Linked DNA regions of Actinomadura luzonensis. Each later gene encodes a partner of the first gene's protein in a complex. Links are inferred from orthologs where the notes say so. Each region holds a gene or a part of one and is shown on either strand. Other genes may lie near its edges. The genes, in order: sucB and MF672_RS03710.

What was found.
Region 2: sucB (region 1) and MF672_RS03710 share a complex: the UniProt entries of both Escherichia coli proteins name them as parts of the 2-oxoglutarate dehydrogenase (OGDH) complex. The link is inferred for Actinomadura luzonensis from one-to-one orthologs.

What each region holds. Positions count from the first base shown.
Region 1 is NZ_JAKRKC020000002.1:2,825,881-2,842,074, forward strand. The notes cover bases 7,050-9,967. They hold sucB (2-oxoglutarate dehydrogenase, E2 component, dihydrolipoamide succinyltransferase), read right to left. Parts: upstream 9,295-9,967; coding sequence 7,804-9,294; downstream 7,050-7,803. Other genes in these bases: MF672_RS43480 (TIGR01777 family oxidoreductase), read right to left, coding at 7,050-7,719; lpdA (dihydrolipoyl dehydrogenase), read right to left, coding at 9,333-9,967. In the rest of the region: MF672_RS43440 (glycoside hydrolase family 3 C-terminal domain-containing protein), read right to left, coding at 1-911; MF672_RS43445 (alpha/beta fold hydrolase), read right to left, coding at 950-1,765; MF672_RS43450 (VOC family protein), read right to left, coding at 1,741-2,127; MF672_RS43455 (AraC-like ligand-binding domain-containing protein), read right to left, coding at 2,223-3,179; lipA (lipoyl synthase), read right to left, coding at 3,291-4,220; MF672_RS43465 (M48 family metalloprotease), read right to left, coding at 4,263-5,246; lipoyl(octanoyl) transferase LipB, read right to left, coding at 5,320-6,012; MF672_RS43475 (Type 1 glutamine amidotransferase-like domain-containing protein), read right to left, coding at 6,051-6,788; more of MF672_RS43480, read right to left, coding at 6,826-7,049; more of lpdA, read right to left, coding at 9,968-10,697; MF672_RS43495 (leucyl aminopeptidase), read right to left, coding at 10,749-12,224; MF672_RS43500 (GntR family transcriptional regulator), read left to right, coding at 12,333-12,692; MF672_RS43505 (SdpI family protein), read left to right, coding at 12,689-13,660; MF672_RS43510 (CPBP family intramembrane glutamic endopeptidase), read left to right, coding at 13,657-14,574; MF672_RS43515 (adenosylcobinamide-GDP ribazoletransferase), read right to left, coding at 14,662-15,633; MF672_RS43520 (ABC transporter ATP-binding protein), read left to right, coding at 15,667-16,194. UniProt on the Escherichia coli protein: E2 component of the 2-oxoglutarate dehydrogenase (OGDH) complex which catalyzes the second step in the conversion of 2-oxoglutarate to succinyl-CoA and CO(2).
Region 2 is NZ_JAKRKC020000001.1:793,558-799,891, forward strand. What follows is about bases 1-4,194. They hold MF672_RS03710 (multifunctional oxoglutarate decarboxylase/oxoglutarate dehydrogenase thiamine pyrophosphate-binding subunit/dihydrolipoyllysine-residue succinyltransferase subunit), read left to right. Parts: upstream 1-337; coding sequence 338-3,994; downstream 3,995-4,194. Other genes in these bases: MF672_RS03705 (B3/B4 domain-containing protein), read left to right, coding at 1-132; MF672_RS03715 (DUF6104 family protein), read left to right, coding at 4,073-4,194. In the rest of the region: more of MF672_RS03715, read left to right, coding at 4,195-4,252; MF672_RS03720 (DUF4097 family beta strand repeat-containing protein), read left to right, coding at 4,347-5,150; MF672_RS03725 (PadR family transcriptional regulator), read left to right, coding at 5,147-5,887; MF672_RS03730 (oxygenase MpaB family protein), read right to left, coding at 5,986-6,334. UniProt on the Escherichia coli protein: E1 component of the 2-oxoglutarate dehydrogenase (OGDH) complex which catalyzes the decarboxylation of 2-oxoglutarate, the first step in the conversion of 2-oxoglutarate to succinyl-CoA and CO(2).

The DNA.
Region 1 (16,194 bases):
GAGGAGCCGGCGGGGGAGGAGGCGGCGGACGAGGAGCCGGCGGGCGGGCGGAGGGCGCCGACGCGGTGGGCCAGGCGCAGGACGCGCCGGACCCGGTCGTCGATCGCGGCCTCGGGCACCCGGCCCTCGCGCACCGCCGCCTCCAGCTTGTCCCCCCACGGCCCGTACGGCCCGGGCATCGCCACGTCGGTGCCGCCGAGCGCGGCGGCCTCGGTGGAGCGCACCGCCGTCCAGTCCGACACCACGAGCCCGTCGAACCCCCACTCGTCCTTCAGCACCCCGTTGACCAGCTCGGCGTGCTCGGTCATGGTCGTGCCGTTGACCGCGTTGTAGGCGGTCATCAGCCCCCACGCCCCGGCCCGCACGACCCGCTCGAACGGCCGCAGGTAGACCTCGCGCAGCGCCTTCTCCCCGACCCGCACGTCGGCGGTGAACCGGTCGGTCTCGAAGTCGTTGGCCACGAAGTGCTTGGGCGTGGTGGCCACCCCGCCCTCCTGCACGCCCTCGACGTAGGCGGCCCCGATCTCGCCCGTCAGGTACGGGTCCTCGGAGTAGCACTCGAAGTGCCGGCCGCCGAGCGGCGAGCGGTGCAGGTTGAGCGTGGGCGCGAGCAGCACGTGCACGCCCTTGCGCCGGGCCTCCTGGGCGAGCAGCCGCCCGGCCCGCCGGACCAGGTCGAGGTCCCAGGTCGCGGCGAGCGCGGTGGGGCTGGGCAGCGCGATCGACGGGTCGCCGGGGCTCCACTGCTCGCCGCGGACGCCGATGGGCCCGTCGCTCATGACGAGCCGGTCGAGGCCGATCCGGGGCATCGGGGGGAGCGACCACATGTCCGCTCCGGTGAGCAGCCGGATCTTGGCGGTCAGGTCGAGGGAGGCGACAAGCACGTCGAAGTCCACGCCGACAGTCTTCACCAGAAAACCGACCGCTCAATAGGTTTGTAACCTTAGCGTTACCTCTGGGCGAAGAACTCCAGCAGCTCGGGCGCCAGCGCCTCCACCGCCACGCCGTGCGTCTGGTCCTCCAGCACCCGGTGCGCCGCGCCGGGCACCGCCGCGGCGACGGCCGCGCCCGCGTTGCGCATCCAGGCGGGGCTGTCCTCGCCGGTGAGCACCAGCGTCGGCCGGTCGATCGCGGCCAGCCGGGCGGCCGGCAGCGCGTTGCCCGGCCCCAGCACGGCCGCCTCGTAGGCGAGCGTGTGCGCCACGGCCTCCGCCTCCGCCCAGAACGGCTCCGCGCGCATCGCGGCCACCGTCGCGGCGGGCATCTCGGCCGCCTCGACCATGAACCGCTCCACGGCCTCGCCGCGCCGGCCGGCCGCCACCAGCGCGCCGAGCTGCGCGGCGAAGTCGTCCGGCAGCGGCGGCGCGGAGTCGTCCACGTGGTACGGCGGCTCCCACAGCGCCAGCTCGCGCACCCCGGGCAGCCGCCCGGCGGCCTCCAGCGCCAAGGCCGCCCCCGACGACCCGCCGAACACCTTCGCGCTCCCGCCGGCCGCCGCGACGACCGCGGCCAGGTCCTCGATCTCCCGCTCGACGGCGTAGGGGGCGGTGTCGCCGCTGCCGCCCCGGCCCCGCCGGTCGTAGCTGTAGACCGTGAACCAGGGGGCCAGGGCCTGGGCGAGGCCCGCCAGCGTCGGGTGGCCGCGCTCCATCATGGCCCCGGCCACCAGCACCACGGCCGGGCCGGAGCCGTAGCGGTCGTAGGCGATGGGCGTGCCGTCCGCCGAGACGGCCGTGCCGCTCAGGACGACGGCTGCACCAGGCACAGCGCCTCCCAGTGGTGGCCGTCGAGGTCGGCGAAGCCGCGCTGGTAGCGCACGCCGTCCTCCTGCTTGACGCCTGCCGGGGTGGCGCCGGCCGCCAGCGCCTTGTCCACCAGCGCGTCCACCTGCTCGGGGTTCTCCATGCCGAGGACGAGGATCGCCTCGGTGCCCGCGGTCGCGTCGGCGACGGGCTTGTCGATGTAGGAGGCGAACACCGGCTCGGTCAGCAGCATCACCTGCGTCTCCTGGTTGATCACGACCGACGCCATGCCCTCGGCCATGCCGAAGATGGTGAAACCGAGCGCGGTGAAGAACTCCTTCGACCGGTCCAGGTCCTTGACCGGCACATTCACGAAGAGCTGCATTTCCGGATCCTTCCTCTGCCAATCGGCTGAACACCTTCGATTCTGCCGATCAGGGAGGCGCCGGTCTTGCACGCGCGTGCCAGGCCGGTTGACGTTCAGCGCACGGCGCCCGCGCGCCGGTACTCCGCCGGCGGCATCCCGTACGCGCGCCGGAACAGCCTGCTGAAGTGCGCGGAGTCGGGCAGCCCGTAGCGGGAGGCGATGGCGCTGACCGGCTCGCCGCCGCCCCTGGCCAGCTCCGCGCGGCAGCGCTCCAGCCGCCGCTGCCGGATCCAGGCGGCCACGGTGGTCTGCTCCGGCTCGAACAATCGGTGCAGGTAGCGCACCGACACGTGGTGGGCGGCGGCGACGGCCGCCGGGTCGAGCTCGGGGTCGCCGAGGTGCTGCTCGATGAAGGCGTGCACGCGCAGCAGCAGCGTGCGCTCCCTGGAGTCCTCCGGCAGCGCCCGCGTCAGCTCCAGCCGCTCCGCGACGGCCGTGCCGACCAGGTCCATCACGACGCCCGACAGGCGGGCGGCGCTGGCCGGGGCGTACGTCTCGTGGTCGGCGGCCACCCGCCGCAGCAGCGGCACCGCCAGGGCGGCCGTGCCCGACTCGCCGCCGATCGGCACCGCGGCCAGCCGGGCCACGGCGTCCACGGGCAGCGTCAGCAGGTCGCGCGGGAAGCTGAAGACGGCCAGCCGCACCGCGCTGTCGTAGGCCAGCTCGTACGGCCGGGTGAAGTCGTAGATCGCGAACTCGCCCCGGCTGAGCTGCGTGGCCCGGCCGTCCTGGGCCAGGCGGGGGCTGCCGGACAGGGTCAGCACCACCCGGTAGAGCTCCGGGTTGTCGCGGCTGATGAGGCCGGGCGTGCGGTGCACGCTGTGCGGCGTGGACGTGCGCACGCTGCCCACCCCGACCGGGCCGAGCCGGCCCAGCTCGATCTCGCCGCGCAGCGGGGCGTCGGGGTCGATGCGCAGGTCGAGCGGCCCGAGCGTGTCACAGACGACGCTGCGCCACATCTCGTGGCGGCGCCGGGCGGGTAAGTCGCTGGTGCGGATCAGGACACTCATGACATCGGCCCCCGTCGTCGGCAGTCCCGCCATCGTAACGAGCCCCGCGGACACCGGCGACGGCACGCGAAAGGGCCCGGGGCCGCGCCCCGGACCCTCCCGTCAGCGCTCTCAGGCGGTCTGCCGCGCCGCGATGGCCTGCTGGTAGAGCCGGCCCGCCCGGTAGGACGAGCGCACCAGCGGCCCCGACAGCACGCCGGCGAAGCCGATCGCCTCGGCCTCGGCCTGCAGCTCGACGAACTCCTCCGGCTTGACCCAGCGCTCGACCGGGTGGTGGCGCGGCGTCGGGCGGAGGTACTGCGTGATCGTCAGCAGGTCGGTGCCGGCCGCGTGCAGGTCGCGCATGGCCTCGACGACCTCCTCGCGGGTCTCGCCCATGCCGAGGATGAGGTTGGACTTGGTGACCAGGCCGGCCTCGCGGGCCATGGTGATCACCTTGAGGGAACGCTCGTAGCGGAAGGCCGGGCGGATGCGCTTGAAGATGCGCGGCACGGTCTCGACGTTGTGGGCGAACACCTCGGGCCTGCTGGAGAAGACCTCCTCGAGCTGGCCGCGGTCGCCGTTGAAGTCGGGCACCAGCAGCTCGACGCCGCAGCCGGGCAGCAGCGCGTGGATCTGGCGGGCGGTCTCGGCGTAGAGCCAGGAGCCGCCGTCGGGCAGGTCGTCGCGGGCGACGCCGGTCACGGTCGCGTAGCGGAGGCCCATCTGCTGGACGGACTCGGCGACCCGGCGCGGCTCGTCGCGGTCGTACTCCTTCGGCTTGCCCGTGTCGATCTGGCAGAAGTCGCAGCGGCGCGTGCACTGGTCGCCGCCGATGAGGAACGTCGCCTCGCGGTCTTCCCAGCACTCGTAGATATTGGGACAGCCCGCCTCTTCACAGACCGTGTGCAGGCCCTCGCGGCGCACGAGCGATTTCAGCTCGGTGTATTCGGGGCCCGTCCTCAGCTTGGTCTTGATCCACGGGGGCTTGCGCTCGATAGGGGTCTCGGCGTTGCGCACCTCCAGGCGGAGGAGCTTTCGGCCTTCAGGAGCAACGGTCACCTTCTCAGCTTACGTCCGCCCGCGACGTCACCCGGCCGGGGGTCAGCTGATGAGGCCGAAGCCGCGCACGGCCCGCGCGTAGTGGGCGCGCAGCTCCTCGTCGACGCGGTCGGAGTCGGCGCCGGAGAGCAGCTCGGCGTCCGGGGCGGAGGTGAGCACGCCGTCGTCGGTGAGCAGGAACCGGGTCAGCGCGCCCTCCCTGATCGCGGCCACGCTCTCGCCGCGCAGCGCCGCCGCCTGCATCGGCGCGAGGTAGCCGCGCCCGGCCGCCAGCGCCTCCAGCTCGGCCAGCTCCTGCGCGGGGACCGCGCGCAGCGCCCGCTCCCGCTGCCTGCGCAGCACCGCCTCCTGGCTCGCCGGGGCCAGCCGGGCCAGCGCGTAGCGGGCCAGCAGCACCGGGCCGCCCAGCACCCGGCCGACCAGGCGGCCGAAGAAGCCCGCCACCTCGTACGCGGTGCCCGGCTGGTCGGCGTACCCCAGCGAGGACGCGGTGATCCTGGTCTGGGCCTCCTCCCTGACGCGCAGCGGCGCGGCCTCCATCAGCGCCTCGCGCCAGGCCTCCAGCGTCTCCATCGCCCCGCCGACCACCAGCTCCTCCCCGCCGGGCGCCCGCGCGTACGCCGTCACCAGCAGCGTCACCCGCTGCCGGGCGGGCAGCGCCAGCCACAGGGGCAGCCCCACGACGAGCACCGGCCGGCGGGCCGCGCCGACGGGGCCGTACCAGGCGTCGGCGGCCAGGTCGCGGAGCGCGACCACGCGCGGGCGGCGCACCCCGACCCGGTCGGCCACCCGGTCGGCCAGCGCGTGCAACTCGGGCGCGGCGGCGCGCTCCAGCACCTCGGCGTCGGCGGGCAGGGCGGGCAGGTGCGGGCGCAACACCCAGGCGACGGCCAGGCTGAGCCCGCCCAGCAGCCACGCGATCAACGATCCCGCGTGCGCGGCGATCGCCCACAGGCCGACCGCGGCGAAGCCCAGCGTCATCAGGTGCACCAGCGACGCGAGGACGAGAGCGAGGAGGCGCTTCACACCGGCGATGGTAAAACGGCGCTTGTCCGGATTCTGTCGAATATCGGTGGCGATTCGGTCACCGGCCCAACCGTCACCGGCGCAGCAGGTCCTCCTCGTGCAGGTCGAAGCCCTCCCTGCCGAGCGCCTCGGCCAGCCGCTTCTCCGCGATGGGCAGGACCTCCTCGACCACGATCCGGCGGCCGGTCTCCGCCGACAACGACGAGACGCCCACGTCGGGCAGCCCGCACGGCGCGATCCGGTTGAACCAGCGGGGGTCGTTGGCGCAGTTGAGCGCGAAACCGTGCATGGTGACGCCGCGCGAGACCCGGATGCCGACCGCGCCGAGCTGGCGGTCGGGCAGCCCCAGCGCGGGATCGCCGATCGCCCACACCCCCGCCCGGCCGCTCACCCGGCGGGCCGAGACGCCGAAGTCGGCGCACACCTGGATCATCGTCTCCTCCAGGCGGCAGGCGTAGGCCACCACGTCGGTGACGCCGACGATCGGGTAGGCCACGAGCTGCCCGGGGCCGTGCCAGGTCAGCCGGCCGCCCCGGTCGACGTCCACGACCGGGGTGCCGTCGGAGGGACGCTCGGCGGGCGCGGTGCGCCGGCCCGCCGTGTAGACGGGCGCGTGCTCGAGGAACAGGACGGTGTCGGGCAGCTCGCCCGCCGCCCGTTTGCCGTGCACCCAGCGCTGCAGCGACCAGGCCTGCTCGTAGGGGACGTCGACACCGAGTCGGACGATGGCCAGTGCGTGGGGATCGTCCCCGGGGATGGGGCGCATGAGCCTATTGTGCCGTTCCCTCACCCTTGAAGGGTAATTCAGGGGGTCAGCATGCGGGGCTCGATCCGCAACTCCTTCACCCCGTCGGCCCCGTCGTGTTCCAGCCGGTAGGCGTAGCCGCCGGGCTCGACGCTGACCGCCTGGATGAACTCGGTGCCCACGTAGTGCAGGCCGACGCCCTCGTCGGCGGCGTAACCGCCGGGCAGCTCGCCGCTCGCCACCGACTGCTGCAGCAGCGGCCGGCGCTGCGGGTCGGAGTCGTAGTGCACGCCGCACGAGTACGGCAGCAGGCCCAGCCCGTCGGCCCACACCCGCAGCTCGGGGCCGAAGGAGTCGGTGTTGCCGCCCACGTGCCAGCACAGCGCGCCCGCGCTCTGCCCCGACAGCACCACGCCGGCCCGCCACGCCTCGCCCAGCGCCTCGTCCAGGCCGTGCAGCCGCCACAACGCCATCAGGTTCGCCACGCTGCCGCCGGAGACGTAGATCATGTCCTGTTCCAGGATCCACGCTCTCGGATCGGGCACGTTGGGCATGGGGAACACCGTCAGATGGCTCAGCTCCACGTCCCACCCGGCGAACGCGCCGTACATCTTCAGGATCCAGTCGGAGTCGTCGCCCAGCGCGGTCGCCATCAGGCCCAGCCGCGGACGGTCCTGCCCGGTCAGGTCGAGGCCGTAGCGCAGCAGCCCGCTCGCCTCCAGGAACGAGTAGCGCGGGCTCGGGCGGAACGAGCCGCCCCCGATCGCGAGGATGTGCGACTGGCCTGACCGTGTCATCTCAAGAACTCCCCACCGGCAGAGAAACGAACGGCCACTAGAGTACGGCGCGCAGCGCCTCGTCGAGTCGGGTATGGGCGAAGCGGTAGCCGCTCGCGGCCAGCTTGCCCGGCAGCACGCGGTGGCTCGGCAGCAGCCCCGCCCGCGCGAACTCCCCGAGGCCGAGCGACAGCGCGAACGCCGGCACCGGGATCGGCATCGCGCCGCGCCGCACCGCCCGCGCCAGCGTGCGGGTGAAGGCGGCGTTCGTGACCGGGCCGGGCGAGGTGAGGTTGACCGGCCCGCGCACCTCCCGCTCGCGCAGCAGGTGCAGCACCGCCCCCACCCAGTCGGCCTCGGTGATCCACGACCAGTACTGCCGGCCCGAGCCGAGCGGCGCGCCGAGCCCCATCCTGAACAGCGGCAGGACGCGGCCCAGCATCCCGCCCCGCCCGCTCAGCACCAGGCCGGTGCGCAGCGTGACGGTCCTGATGCCGGCCTCCCCGGCCCGCGCGGCCTCGCCCTCCCAGCGCTCGCACAGGTCGGCGAGGAAACCGTCGCCCTTGCCCTGGCTCTCGTCGATCTCCCGATCGCCGGTGTCGCCGTAGAAGTCGACCCCGGAGGCCGACAGCAGCACCTCGGGCGGGCTGGACAGCTCGCGCAGCGCGTCGACCAGCGTGCGGGTGCCCGCGACCCGGCTGGCGACCAGCTCGCGCTTGTACGCCTCGCTCCACCGCCGGTCGCCGATCGGCGCGCCCGCCAGGTGCACCGCGGCCTCGGCGCCCTCCAGCGCGGACGGGTCGGCGAGCTTGTCGCCCGGCCGCCAGGTCACCTCACCGGGGCCGCGGGCCGGCCGCCGCACCAGGCGCACCACCTCGCGCCCCTCGTCGCGCAGCGCCTCGACCAGCGCCGTCCCCAGCAGCCCCGACGCCCCCGTCACGATGATCCCCATGACCACACAGTACGCCCGCCGGGACGCGAGAGGCCGGACGCCCCAGGAAGGGACGCCCGGCCCGGCGCACGTGCGGGAACGGCCTTACGCGAGGCCGAGCTGGGCCTCGAAGCGGCCCTCCTCCAGGCGGCGCTTGATCGTCGTCAGGAAGCGGGCGGCGTCGGCCCCGTCGACCAGGCGGTGGTCGTAGGTCAGCGCCAGGTAGACCATCGAGCGCACCGCGATGACCTCGCCCTCCGGCGTGTCGAGCACGACGGGACGCTTGACGACCGCGCCCGTGCCGAGCATGCCGACCTGCGGCTGGTTGAGGATCGGGGTGTCGAACAGCGCGCCGCGGCTGCCGGTGTTGGTCAGCGTGAACGTGCCGCCGGTGATCTCGTCGGGCGTCACCTGGTTGTTGCGGGTGCGCTCGGCGAGGTCGGTGACCTTGCGGGCGAGCCCGGCGAGGTTGAGGTCGCCGGCGTTCTTGACGACCGCCGCGAGCAGGCCGCGCTCGGTGTCGACCGCGATGCCGAGGTTCTCGACGTCGAAGTAGGTGACCTCGTTGGTCTCGTTGTTGATCGTGGCGTTGAGCTTGGGGTGCTGCTTGAGCGCCTCGACCGTGGCCATCGCGAAGAACGGGGTGAAGGTCAGCTTGACGCCCTCGCGGCGCAGGAAGTCGTCCTTCGCCCGCGCCCGGAGCTGCGCGATCTTGGTGACGTCCACCTCGACGACCGAGGTGAGCTGCGCGGCGGTCTGCAGCGACTCGACCATGCGCTTGGCGATGGTCTGACGCAGCCGCGTCATCTTCTCCGTACGGCCGCGCAGCGTCGTGTCGACCTCGACCGGCTCGGGCGCCGCGGCGACCGGGGCCTGCGCCGCCGGGGCCGGGGCCTGGGCGGCCTGGGCGGCGGCCGGAGCCGGGGCGGCCTGGGCCGCGGCGGCCTTCTCGCGCTGCGCCTTGGCGGCCTCCAGCACGTCCTGCTTGCGGATGCGGCCGCCGACGCCGGTGCCGTTGATCGCGTCGAGGTCGACGCCGTGCTCGTTGGCGAGCTTGCGCACCAGCGGCGTGACGTAGGGGCTCTCGCCCGACGGCTGCGCCGGGGCGGGCGCGGCCTGCGGGGCCGGAGCCGCCTGCGGGGCGGGGGCGGCCTGCTGGGCGGGCTGCGGGGCCGGGGCGGGCGCCGGGGGCGGCGTCTGCTGGGCGGGCTGCTGGGCGGGCTGGGCGGGCTGCTCGGGAGCCGGCTGCGGGATGGAGGAGGCGGGGGCGGCCTGGGCGGGCTCGGGCTCCGGCTCCGGCTCGGGCTGCGCCGCGGGGGCCGGGGACTCGGCGGCCGGGGCGGCCGCGCCCTCCTGGGCGTTCTCGTCGATGATGGCCAGCTCGGCGCCGACCTCGACGGTCTCGTCCTCGGCAACGACGATCTTCGTGAGGACGCCCGCGGACGGCGACGGGATCTCGGTGTCGACCTTGTCGGTCGAGACCTCCAGGAGCGGCTCGTCGGCCTCGACGCGCTCGCCCTCCTTCTTCAGCCAACGGGTTACGGTGCCCTCGGTCACGCTCTCGCCGAGCTGGGGCATCTGTACGGAGACCGGCATCGTTATTCTTCTCTCGCGTTCTGATCTCGAGGGCTGGACTAGTTGTGTACGTGCAACGGCTTGCCGGCGAGGGCCAGCATCGCCTCACCCATCGCCTCGGACTGGGTCGGGTGTGCGTGGATCAGCTGGGCGACCTCTGCGGGCAGCGCCTCCCAGTTGTAGATCAGCTGGCCCTCCGTGACGAGCTCGCCGATGCGCCGGCCCACCATGTGGACACCGACGACCGGGCCGTCCTTCTGGGCGATGACCTTCACCGCGCCGGAGGTGCCGAGGATCTGGCTCTTGGGGTTTCCCGCCAGGTCGTAGACCTGCTCGACGATCTCGATGCCGCGCTCGGCGGCCTGGGCCGAGGTGAGGCCGACCGAGGCGACCTCGGGGTCGGAGTAGGTGATGCGGGGCACGCCAGCGTAGTCGATGGGCGGCGGGTTGAGGCCGGCGATGTGCTCGGCCACCATGATGCCCTCGGCGAACCCGGCGTGCGCGAGCTGCGGCGTCGGGATGAGGTCGCCGATGGCGTAGACGCCCGCGACCGAGGTGCGGCAGTGCTCGTCCACCACGACCGCGCCGCGCTCGACGGCGACGCCCTGCTCCTCGAAGCCCAGGCCGGCCGAGACCGGGCCGCGGCCGACCGCGACGAGCAGCAGCTCGGCGTCGAGGGTCTTGCCGTTGGCCAGGGTGACCACCACGCCCGTCTCGGTGGTCTTGGCGCTGTCGAAGAAGACGCCCAGCTCGTACTTGATGCCGCGGCGGCGGAAGGCCCGCTCCAGCAGCTTGGAGCTGGACTCCTCCTCGGTGGGCAGCAGGTGCGGCAGCGCCTCGACGATCGTCACCTCGGCGCCGAAGGAGCGGTAGACGCTGGCCAGCTCGACGCCGATCACACCGCCGCCCAGCACGATCACCGAGCTCGGCACGCGGTCCATCCGCAGCGTGTGCTCGCTGGTGATGACGCGCTCGCCGTCGATCTCCAGGCCGGGCAGCGACCGCGGGGCCGAGCCGGTGGCGAGGACGACGTGGCGGCCCTCGTAGACCTCGTCGCCGACCTGCACCCGGTTCGCGCCGACCAGGCGGCCCTCGCCCTCGACCACCGTCACGCCCGCGCCCTTGAGCAGGCCCTGCACGCCCTTCCAGGCCCGCGTGACGATCTTGTCCTTGAAGGCGTGCACGCCCTGCACGTCGATGCCCTCGAAGCGGGCCTTGACGCCGTAGGACGCGCTCTCGCGGGTCTCGTCGGCGATCTCGGCCGAGTGCAGCAGGGCCTTCGTGGGGATGCATCCCCTGTGGAGGCAGGTGCCGCCGATCTTGTCCTTCTCGATGAGGACGACCGACTTGCCCAGCTCAGCCGCCCGAAGCGCGCACGCGTAACCGCCGCTGCCGCCACCTAGGACGACGATGTCGTAGGCCACAGGAAGGCTCCTTGGTCGGGGTGTTCGTGATGGCTCATCTTTTCATCTGTTTCAGATGCTCGCGTGCCGCTCGGCGAGTCCGATCAGGGTGCGGGTGACCGCGCCCGTGCCGCCCTTGGGGACGTATCCGTACGGCTCGCCCTTGTTGAACGCGGGCCCCGCCATGTCGATGTGCGCCCAGCGCACGCCGTCCGGGACGAACTCCTTGAGGAAGATGCCCGCGGCCAGCATGCCGCCGAACCGCTCGGGGTGCAGGTTGGCGATGTCGGCGATGGGGGAGTCGAGGCCCTTGCGCAGCTCCTCCGGCAGCGGCATGCCCCAGGCGTTCTCGCCGGCGGCGTTGGCGGCCTCGACGACGAGCTCCCTGACGGCGTCGTCGTTGGCCATGACGCCGGCCGTGCGCCAGCCCAGGGCGACGATCTGCGCGCCGGTGAGGGTGGCCACGTCGACGATCAGGTCGGGGTGGTCCTCGGCGGCGCGGGCGATGCCGTCCATCAGCACCAGGCGGCCCTCGGCGTCGGTGTCGAGCACCTCGACGGTCTTGCCGCTGTAGCTGTGGATGACGTCGGAGGGGCGCTGCGCGGTGCCGCTCGGCAGGTTCTCGGCCAGGCAGAGGTAGCCGACGGCGTTGACCGGCAGCCCGAGGCGGGCGATGCCGAGCAGCGCGCCGAGGACGGCGCCCGCGCCGCCCATGTCGGACTTCATCCAGTCCATGGACGCGGACGGCTTCAGCGACAGGCCGCCGGAGTCGAAGGTGATGCCCTTGCCGACGTAGGCGAGCGTCTTGGTCGCCTCGGGGTGGCTGTAGGCGAGGCGGACCAGGCGCGGCGGGTTGGCCGAGCCCTGGCCGACGCCGATGAGGCCGCCGTAGCCACCGTCGCGGAGCTGCTTGTCGTCGAGCACCTCGACGCTCAGCCCGGCCTCGGCGCCCTTCTGCTCGGCGATCTCGGCGAACCTGGCCGGCCACAGGTCGGAGGGCGGCGTGTTGACCAGGTCGCGGACGAGCGCGACCGACTCGGCCAGCACGCCCGCGCGCTCGGCGGCGGAATCGGGCTGCCCGGAGACCACGGTCAGCTCGGCGACGGGGGCCTGCTGCTCGCCGGTGGTGCGGTAGCGGCCGAAGGAGTAGGCGCCCAGCAGGCCGCCGAGCGCGACCGCCTCGGCCTCCTCGGGGGTGCCGGCGGGCAGGGCGAGCGCGGCGCGGGCGGTGCCGGCCAGCGAGCGGACGGCGGCGCCGGCGGCCCGGCGCAGCGTCTCGGCGCCGGCGCCCGCGGGGGCGCCCAGACCGACCGCGACCAGCAGCGGGGCGGCGATGGCGCCGAACGTGGGCAGCTTGGCGAGCTCGCCGCTCTTGCCGGTGAAGGCGACCGCGCGGAGCGAGGCGGCGAGCTTGCCGCCGAAGGCCGCGTCGAGGGATTCTGCGCCCGCGGCGGGGACGGGTCCGTCCTGGCCGTGCGTGAAGCCGACGATCAACGCGTCGGTGTCTAGCGAGACGGGATCTGCTGAGTTCAGCCGCACAGTGGTCACGTAAACCGATGCTATCCACGTCTTCTGACTACTCACAAACAGGGGTTCATCCTACAAATCAGCGGGCTCTGTCGTTGTCGGCGACATGGTGCTAGTGTCATTAGCATCATGCTGCTGACGCTCGACCTGAACGACGCCCGGCCCCTGCACGAGCAGGTCGCCGGCGCCATCCGGCGCGCCATCGGAGAGGGCTCCTACGCGCCCGGCGACCGCCTGCCGCCCGCCCGCGACCTCGCGCAGGCGCTCGGCATCAACCCCAACACCGTCCTCCGCGCCCTGCGGGACCTGCGCGACGAGGGCCTGCTGGAGTTCCGGCGCGGCAGGGGCGTCAGCGTGGCGGGCCCCGCCACCGGCGCCGTCGCCGGCCGCGCCCTGCTCGTCCAGCGAGCGCGCGAGCTGCTGGAGGAAGCCCGAAGGTACGGCTACGGCCGTGACGACCTCATCACCATCCTGGAGGAGCTCCCATGAACCCCCGAGTGACGGCCGCCGCCTGGGGCCTGCTCGTCACCGCCGTCCAGATCGGGCTGCCACTGGCGGTGCGCGGCCGGCTGCCGGAGCCCATGGCCACGCACTGGGGCGTGGGCAACCGGCCCGACGGCTCGATGCCCTTCACCCGCTACGTGCTGATCGAGACCCTGTTCTGGGTGCTGCCCTGGGTCACGGCGCTCGCCGTCGCCGGCACGGGCCGCGCTCTGGAGCACAGGCAGGGCCGCATCGCCTGGTGGGGCGGGCTGTTCGGGCTCGGCGTGTTCGCCGCCGGCCTCAACGTGAGCACCGTGCTCGCCAACCTCGGCGCCGCCCACTGGACGCAGGCGCGGCTGACGGCGCCGCACCCGCTGGTCGTCGTCGCCGCCGCCTGCGCGGCCGGCGCGCTCGCCGCCTACCTGGGACGCGGCGAGCCGGACGTCCTCCCCGCCGGGCACCGCGAGCCGCCGCTGCTGCGCCTGCGGCCGGGGGAGCGGGCGGTCTGGGTCGGCCACGTCACCAACCCCTGGCTGGCGCTCATCACCCTGGTCGCGGCCGGCGGGCTCGTCGTGCTCGGCGCGCTCTCCCTGGTGGGCGTGGCCGGGGGCCAGGTGGCCGCCGCCGTCCTGCCCGCGCTGGTCATCATGCTGGCGGTCGGGCTGCTGACCTCCTCCGCCTCGGTGCGGGCGGGCGGCGACCACGTGGTGATCCGTCTCGGGCCGCTGCGCGTGCCGGTCCGCCGCATCCCGCTGGCGAAGATCGAGTCGGCCTGGGCCGAGGACCGCTACCCCAGCCAGGTCGGCGGGTGGGGCGTCCGCGGGCTGCCCGGCGGTGCCACCATCATGTTGCGCGGCGGCCAGTGCCTGGTGATCGCCTACCGGTCGGGGGGCCGGCTGGCCATCAGCGTCGACGACGCCGCCCGCGGCGCCTCCCTCGTCAACGCCCTCATCGCGGAGCGGGTGCAATCATGAAGAAGCCTCTCGTCGTCTTCGTCGTCCTGGCCTTCGGGCTGTCCTGGCTGGTGGCGCTGCCCCTCTGGCTCGGCGGCGGGCTCGGCTCGCCGCTGCTGGTCGGGCTGGCCACGCTGATGATGTTCACGCCCAGCGTGGGCGTGCTCGGGGCGTGGGCGGCCGGCCGCACGCCGGTGCGGCAGTGGGCCCGGCGGACCGGGCTGACGCTCGGCGAGCGGAAGGGCCGCACCGGCCGGTACGTGCTCGGCGCCTGGATCGGGGTGCCCCTGCTGGTGCTCGCCTCCATCGGGCTCAGCGCCGCCGCCGGGCTGCTCAGGCTCGACCTCGACGGGCTCAGCCTGCTGCGGGCGGCGTACGAGGCCCGCGGCGTGCCCGCGCCCGACGACCTCGGGACGGCGGTCACGCTGCCGATCCTGCTGGGCGTGCTCGCCGGGCCCGTGCTGAACGCCGTCCCGGCACTCGGCGAGGAATGGGGCTGGCGCGGCTGGCTGCTGCCCCGGCTCGTCTCCTCCAACGGCGTCCTGGCCGGGCTGCTGCTGTCAGGGGCGGTGTGGGGGCTGTGGCACGCGCCGCTCACCCTGCTCGGCTACAACTACCCGCGGCTCGGGTCGTGGGCGGCGCTGTTCTTCATCGGCTTCTGCACGCTGGCCGGGGTGCTGCTCGGGTGGCTGCGGCTGCGCACCGGCAGCGTGTGGCCCGCCGTGGTGGCGCACGGCTCGCTCAACGCGGTGGCCCCCGCGGTCCTCATGCTGGGGGACGCCGCCGCGCCGCCGAACGAGGTGCTGGCCGGGATCACCGGGCTGGTGGGATGGGCGGTGCTCGCGGTGGTCTGCGCGGTGCTGCTCCGCCTCGCCCCGGTACGCCCGCCCGCGCCGCCCACCCCGGCCGAGCCCGCCCCCGCCTCGGCCGCCTGACCCGCCCCCGCCTGGGCTGCCTGGCCCGCCCCCGCCTCGGCCGCCTGACCCGCCCCGCTTTCGGCCCGTCGCCCGCGCCCTCGCCGCTCAGCCCAGGACGGCGCAGGCCACCAGCGCCGCCGCCGTGGCGGTCTCCACCAGCGCGCCCAGCACGTCGCCGGTGATCCCGCCGAGGCGGCGGCGGGCCCGCCGCAGCAGCGCCAGGGCGGCCAGCAGGCCGGTGAGCAGGGCGGCGGGCAGGGTGAGGAAGGCCGGCAACCGCAGCCCGCACCCCACCGTCACCGGGCCGTCCCGAAGTTCATCCCCGGTGTCGTCCGAGGTGTCGCCCGCGCCCATGAAGCGCGGGTCCCACCCGAGGGCGCCATCGGGGGTCGCGAGGAACGCCTCGTTGATCGTCTCCTCGGTGTCGCGGGTGTCCGAGCCGGTGAGCCAGGCCGCCGTCTCCGCCGCCCACGCGCGCGGCGCGTCCCGCCACCAGCCGATGTCGACGCTCAGCCCGAGCCCCGCGAAGGCGAGCAGCGCGGCCAGGGTGACGAGCCAGGGGGCGGCGGGACGCACCGAGCCGGCGACCGTCGCCCCCAGCCCGTCGGGCCGGGCGGCGGGCACGCCGGCGCGGCAGGCCCAGGTCAGCGCCAGCCGTCCCGCCACGCAGGCGGTGACCAGCGCCGCGAGCCCGGTGTAGGTCAGCGCGGCCACCTGCACGAGCAGCGTGAACGTCAGCGTCACCACGCCGAACGGCCCGATGTCCGACTTTCTCATGATGTCGAGCGCCTGGCCGGCGGGTCTGCCGCTGCCGAGGCCGTCCGCCAGGTCGGCCAGCCCGTCGAGATGCAGGCCCCGGGTGAGCAGCGCCAGCAGCCCGAGCGCCAGGGCCGCGTCGAGCAGCGGCGGCACGGGCAGCAGCAGCGGCAGCCCGGCGACCGCCGCCAGCACGAGCCCGATGACCGGCGCCAGCGTCATCGCCTGCCCCGCGACCTGCCGGTCCACGCGATCCACCCGGACGCGGAAGACGGTGAGCGTGCCGGCCGCGAACCGCAGCCCGTCCGTGAGGCGCCGCATAACGGTTGATCCTAGGGCCACTAGTGTGGCGGGATGCACGTGGTTGAACTCGAAGGCGTAGCGGTCCGCGTCACCGGCAAGACGCTGCTGGACGCCGTGCACTGGCAGGTGGACTACGGCGATCACTGGGTGGTCCTCGGCCCCAACGGCGCGGGCAAGACGACGCTGCTGTCGCTGGCCGGCGCGGTGCGCCACCCCAGCGAGGGGGTGGTGAAGGTGCTCGGCCACCGGCTCGGCCGGGTCGACCTGCGCGAGCTGCGCCGCCACCTCGGCCTGGTCGCGGCCAGCCAGCGGCTCATCGACGAGGAGCTGATGGAGGAGGAGGGCGCGACCGCGCACACCGTGGTGCTGACCGGGCACACCGGGACCAGCGCCCCCTTGTGGGACAGGTACGGCGACTCCGAGCGCGACCGGGCCCACCGCCTGCTCGCCGACCTCGGCTGCAAGGACCTCGCCGACCGGCCGTTCCGGGTGTGCTCCCAGGGCGAGCGGGCCCGCATCCGGGTGGCCAGGGCGCTCATGGCCGACCCGGCGGTGCTGCTGCTGGACGAGCCGTTCGCG
Region 2 (6,334 bases), on another replicon or contig:
TTCCTGCTGGAGCGGCTGGAGCCGATGACGCTGGAGGAGCTGAAGGAGGCGGGCGAGGAGCTGGCCGATCTGCTCGCCGAGCTGTCGCCGGGGGTCAGGATCGCCACGCGGCTGCTGTCCCCGCGGAAGTAAACCTCTTCCCCCGACGTTGATACCAAACAGTAACAATCCCTGGCACCACCCGGATTGGCAGGGGGGGCGTGACCTCTTTGCACGGTCCTGAGAGGATCGTTCGAGGCGGCGCGCGTTCTTCGGCACGTGCTGCCAGTTCGGGCGAGTAGCCTTGGACAGGTTCTCTAACATCAACGCCGATCTGCGGAAGAGGGCGATTTCCGCCGTGTCGTCTGAGTCGTCGCGGACAAACCCGCTGGCAAGCTTTGGTCAGAACGAATGGCTTGTCGACGAGCTGTACCAGAAGTACCTCCAGGATCCCGAGTCGGTGGACAAGGCCTGGTGGAACTTCTTCGCTGACTACAACCCTGATTACGGGCCGGGCCGAACCCCGGTCAGGGAGGCGGCGAACGGCACTGCGACCGCTCCCTCTCCTGCCAAGCCACCGGCGGCGGCCCCAGCGGCGCCGAAGGCGGCCGCCACGGCCGAGAGGCCGAAGCAGCCGGCCACCCCGGTGCCCAAGGACGCCGAGGAGGTCAGGCTGCGCGGCGCCGCGGCCCGCACCGCGGCCAACATGGACCTGTCGCTGTCGGTCCCGACCGCGACCAGCGTGCGCGCCATCCCGGCCAAGCTGCTCATCGACAACCGCATCGTGATCAACAATCACCTCAAGCGGGGCCGCGGCGGCAAGGTCTCCTTCACGCACCTGATCGGCTACGCGATCGTCAAGGCGCTGAAGGCCATGCCGGAGATGAACTACTCCTACGCGGAGGTCGACGGCAAGCCGACGCTGATCAAGCCGGAGCACGTGGGCTTCGGACTGGCCATCGACGTCCAGAAGAGCAACGGCGAGCGCCAGCTCCTCGTGCCCTCGATCAAGGGCGCCGAGGAGATGGACTTCCGGCAGTTCTGGATGGCGTACGAGGACGTCGTGCGCAAGGCGCGCGCCGGCAAGCTCGGCGTCGACGACTTCGCCGGCACCACGATCTCGCTGACCAACCCGGGCACCATCGGCACCGTGCACTCCGTCCCGCGCCTGATGCCCGGCCAGGGCACCATCATCGGCGTCGGCGCGATGGAATACCCGGCCGAATACCAGGGGGCCTCCCCCGAGACCCTGTCGCGGCTGGCCGTCTCCAAGGTCATGACGCTGACCAGCACCTACGACCACCGGATCATCCAGGGCGCCCAGTCGGGCGACTTCCTGCGCCAGATCCACCGGCTGCTGCTCGGCGAGGACGGCTTCTACGACGAGATCTTCGAGGCGCTGCGCATCCCGTACGAGCCGGTGCGCTGGGTCCAGGACATCTCAGCCACCCACGACGACGACGTGGCCAAGTCCGCCCGCGTGATCGAGCTCATCCACGCCTACCGCGTGCGCGGCCACCTCATGGCCGAGACCGACCCGCTGGAGTACAAGCAGCGCAAGCACCCCGACCTCGACATCCAGTCGCACGGCCTGACGCTGTGGGACCTCGAGCGCGAGTTCGCGACCGGCGGCTTCGGCGGCAAGCCGCTGATGAAGCTGCGCGACATCCTCGGCGTGCTGCGCGACTCCTACTGCCGCACGGTCGGCATCGAGTACATGCACATCCAGAACCCCGAGGAGCGGGCCTGGATCCAGGCGCGGGTGGAGAAGCCGCACGCCTCGCCCGAGCGCGACGAGCAGCTCAACATCCTGTCCCGGCTCAACACCGCCGAGGCGTTCGAGACGTTCCTGCAGACGAAGTTCGTCGGCCAGAAGCGCTTCTCGCTGGAGGGCGGCGAGTCCCTGATCCCGCTGCTCGACTCGGTGCTCAGCGACGCCGCCGACGAGGGCCTCGACGAGGTCGTCATCGGCATGGCGCACCGCGGCCGGCTCAACGTGCTGGCCAACATCGTGGGCAAGTCCTACGCCCAGATCTTCGGCGAGTTCGAGGGCAACATCGACCCGCGCACCGCGCACGGCTCGGGCGACGTCAAGTACCACCTGGGCGCGACGGGCACGTTCACCGCGCCGAGCGGCCGCACCATCACCGCCTCCGTGGTCGCCAACCCCTCCCACCTGGAGGCCGTCGACCCGGTCCTGGAGGGCGTCGTGCGCGCCAAGCAGGACCTCATCGAGCGCGGCGAGGAGGGCTTCACCGTCCTGCCGGTGCTGGTCCACGGCGACGCGGCCTTCGCCGGCCAGGGCGTCGTGGCCGAGACGCTCAACCTGTCGCAGCTGCGCGGCTACCGCACCGGCGGCACCGTGCACGTGGTGGTCAACAACCAGGTGGGCTTCACCACCTCGCCCGCCTCGTCCCGCTCGTCGGTGTACGCCACCGACGTGGCGCGGATGATCCAGGCGCCGATCTTCCACGTCAACGGCGACGACCCCGAGGCCGTGGTCCGCGTGGGCCAGCTCGCCTACGAGTACCGCCAGGCGTTCCGCAAGGACGTCGTCATCGACCTCATCTGCTACCGCCGCCGCGGCCACAACGAGGGCGACAACCCGGCCTTCACCCAGCCGCTCATGTACGACCTCATCGACGCCAAGCGCTCGACCCGCAAGCTCTACACCGAGGCCCTGATCGGCCGCGGCGACATCACGGTCGAGGAGGCCGAGTCGGCGCTGCGCGACTACCAGGCCAAGCTGGAGCAGGCGTTCACCGAGGTCCGCGAGGCGGCGAAGAAGCCGCAGGAGGCGGCCGCGATGCGGGTGCCGCCCACCGAGGTCGTCAAGTGGTCCCACGACGACACCCCGACGGCGATCACCCACGAGACGCTCAAGCGCATCGTCGACACCCAGCTCAACCTGCCCGAGGGCTTCACGCCGCACCCGCGGCTCGCGCCCGTGCTGCAGCGCCGCGGCCAGATGGTCGAGCAGGACGCCATCGACTGGGCGATGGGCGAGACGCTGGCCTTCGGCTCGCTGCTGCTCGACGGCCACCCGGTGCGCCTGGTCGGCCAGGACTCCCGGCGCGGCACGTTCACCCAGCGGCACGCGGTGCTGGTCGACCGCATGACCGGGGCCGACCACACGCCGCTGAAGACGTTCAACGAGGGCACCACGAAGTTCTACGTCTACGACTCGCTGCTGAGCGAGTTCGCGGCGCTCGGCTTCGAGTACGGCTACAGCGTCGTGCGCCCCGACGCCCTGGTGTGCTGGGAGGCGCAGTTCGGCGACTTCGTCAACGGCGCCCAGACGATCATCGACGAGTTCATCTCGTCCGGCGAGCAGAAGTGGGGCCAGAAGTCCTCGGTCACGCTGCTGCTGCCGCACGGCTTCGAGGGGCAGGGCCCCGACCACTCCTCGGCCCGCATCGAGCGCTTCCTCCAGGTCTGCGCGCTCGACAACATGACCGTCGCCCAGCCCACCACCCCGGCCAACTACTTCCACCTGCTGCGCTGGCAGGTGGAGTCGCAGCGGCGCAAGCCGCTGGTGGTCTTCACGCCGAAGTGGCTGCTGCGGCACAAGGCGGCCACGTCGAAGGCGTCCGACTTCACCTCGGGCACCTTCCAGCCGGTCCTCGGCGACACGGCCGTCGACCCGGCGAAGGTCACCAGGGTCGTGATGTGCTCCGGCAAGCTCTACTACGAGCTGCTGGCGCAGCGCGACAAGCTGGGCCGCGACGACGTCGCGCTGGTCCGGCTGGAGCGCCTCTACCCGTTCCCGGCCGAGGAGCTGGCGGCCGAGCTGGGCCGCTACGGCGGCCAGGCGGAGCTGGTGTGGGCGCAGGACGAGCCGGTCAACATGGGCCCGTGGCCCTACCTGACGCTCAAGCTGGCCGAGGACCCGCAGACGCTGGGCGGCCGGCCGGTGCGCCGGGTGTCGCGCACGCCCAACAGCTCGCCGGCCTCGGGCTCGCACAACGCGCACGACACCGAGCTGGAGGAGATCCTCCACCAGGTGTTCGCCTGATCCGGTCAGATCGCGCGCGGTGCCGGCGGCCCTTCCGGGCCGCCGGCACCTGCCGTTTTCATCGAGAGTGAGAGAGCCATGTACTTCACCGATCGGGGGATCGAGGAGCTGGTCGAGCGGCGCGGCGAGGAGGAGGTCAGTCTGCTCTGGCTGGGCGAGCGCCTGCGCGAGTTCGTGGACCTCAACCCCGAGTTCGAGGTGCCGGTCGAGCGGCTGGCCACGTGGCTGGCCCGGCTCGACGACGAGGACGACGAGTAGGCCGCCGCCGCGACAAACGCGATACATCTTGAGTTTCCGCCCAACGCGACATATCGTGTTACTCGAAGAGACGTGTCGCCGGGAGGGCGGAAGCATGCAACAGTGGACGATCGAGGCGCCGGAGCAGCTGACCTTCGGTCTCGTGGAGTCGCTCGACGTGCGCATAGTCGCGGGCCGGCTGGCGGTGCTCGCCAGCGAGGGCCCGCCGACGCTGGAGGTGTCGGAGATCGAGTCGGCCTCGCCGCTCGTCGTCGTCTACGACGAGGACGCGAGATCGCTCACGATCGCCTACAAGGACCTCACCTGGGACGGCCTGCTCGGCTGGCTGCGCCGCGACCGGCGCAGGACCGTGCTGTCCATCACCGTCCCCAAGACGTGCCGGGTCTCGGCCGGCGTCGTGTCGGCGCCGACGGTGGTCGCCGGGTTCGAGCGGTTCACGCGGGTCAAGAGCGTGTCCGCGGAGATCGTCCTGGACGGGGTGAGCGGCGAGGTGACGGCCGACACCGTCTCCGGGGCCGTCGAGAGCCGGGCCATGGAGGGCGACCTGTCGTTCAAGAGCGTGTCGGGCGACCTCACCGTGGCCGACGGCACGCCGCGCCGGCTCAAGGCCAACACGGTCTCCGGCCGCGTCACCGCCGACCTGGCGCTGCGGCCCACCGGATATGTGACGCTCGCCAGCGTCTCCGGTGACATGCTGGTCAGGCTCCCGGAGAACGCGGACGCGGACGTCACCGTCCGGTCCACGTCCGGGCGGCTGATCAGCACGTTCGACGAACTGTCCGCCACGAACAGCCCGGGCATGAAGACCATGTCGGGGCGGCTCGGCGGCGGCATGGCCTCGCTGTCGGCGACCACGGTCTCCGGCGAGGTCGCGCTGCTCAAGGGGGAGAAGGAATGAGCCCTGTCTTCGGTCACGGCCGGCTCCGGCTGTACCTGCTCAAGCTGCTGGAGGAGAGCCCGCGGCACGGCTACGAGGTGATCCGCCTGCTCCAGGACCGCTTCCTCGGCGTCTACTCGCCCTCCCCCGGCACCATCTACCCCCGGCTGGCCCGGCTGGAGGAGGAGGGCCTGGTCACCCACGAGGTGGCCGACGGCAAGAAGGTCTTCTCGATCACCGACAAGGGCCGCGAGGAGCTGAACGCCCGCCTCGACGAGCTCGACGACCTGGAGGAGGAGATCTCCGCCTCCGTCCGCGACATCGCCCGCGAGGTCAAGGAGGACGTGCGCGAGACGGTCAAGTCGCTGCGCGACGAGCTGACCCGCATCGCCAAGGACGCCCGCACCACCGGCCGCGAGGACCCGGCGGGCTTCGGCCGGCGGCAGAAGGAGGAGTTCCGGCGGCTGAAGGAGGAGCAGCAGCGGCAGTGGCAGCAGCACGCCCACCAGTGGCAGGGCGAGAGCGAGCGGCTGACCAGGGAATGGCGCCGGATGTGGACCGAGATCTGGGCCACGCTCGGCGGCGCCCCGCCGAACCGCGCCGAACTGGACGCCGAGCTGGGCGAGCTGCTGGCCGACTTCGTCGCCGAGGCGCGGGAGGAGGCCTCGCGCGCCCGCCTGACCCGCGAGAAGCTGACCGACCTGCGCACGGCCCTGGACGACGCCGCCCGCTCCGTCCGCGACATCCTCGAACGCTGACCGCCACCCCGGGACAGCCACGTCACCTGCTGACCGCCACCCCGTACGGCCACCCCGCGCCTCGATCGACCTACGAGCCCCAGGCCGATCGGCACCCCTCACGCCGTGCGCAGGCAGTCCTCCAGGCGCGACGTCGCGCGGGCCGCCCGCCGCGCGCGATAGGCGATCGGCATGTACCGCAGCCGCTCCGGCAGCCGCGGCGTGAGCACCGCGACCGCGTGCCCGACCCGGCGCAGCCGCCGCTCCTCCCTGGCCGTCCAGCGCAGTCCCAGCTTGTCGCGTACGGCGGCCGGCAGGGTGCCGACGGTGAGGAAGTGGCTGAACTCCCCCGCGCCCGCCCCCACCGGCGGCCATAACCGGCGCAGGGGCGCCGGCAGCCCCGGCGGCACGGGCGTGCCGCGGACGGCGGCCAGCACGTCCAGCGCCGTCGGATGCGGCTCCAGCCGC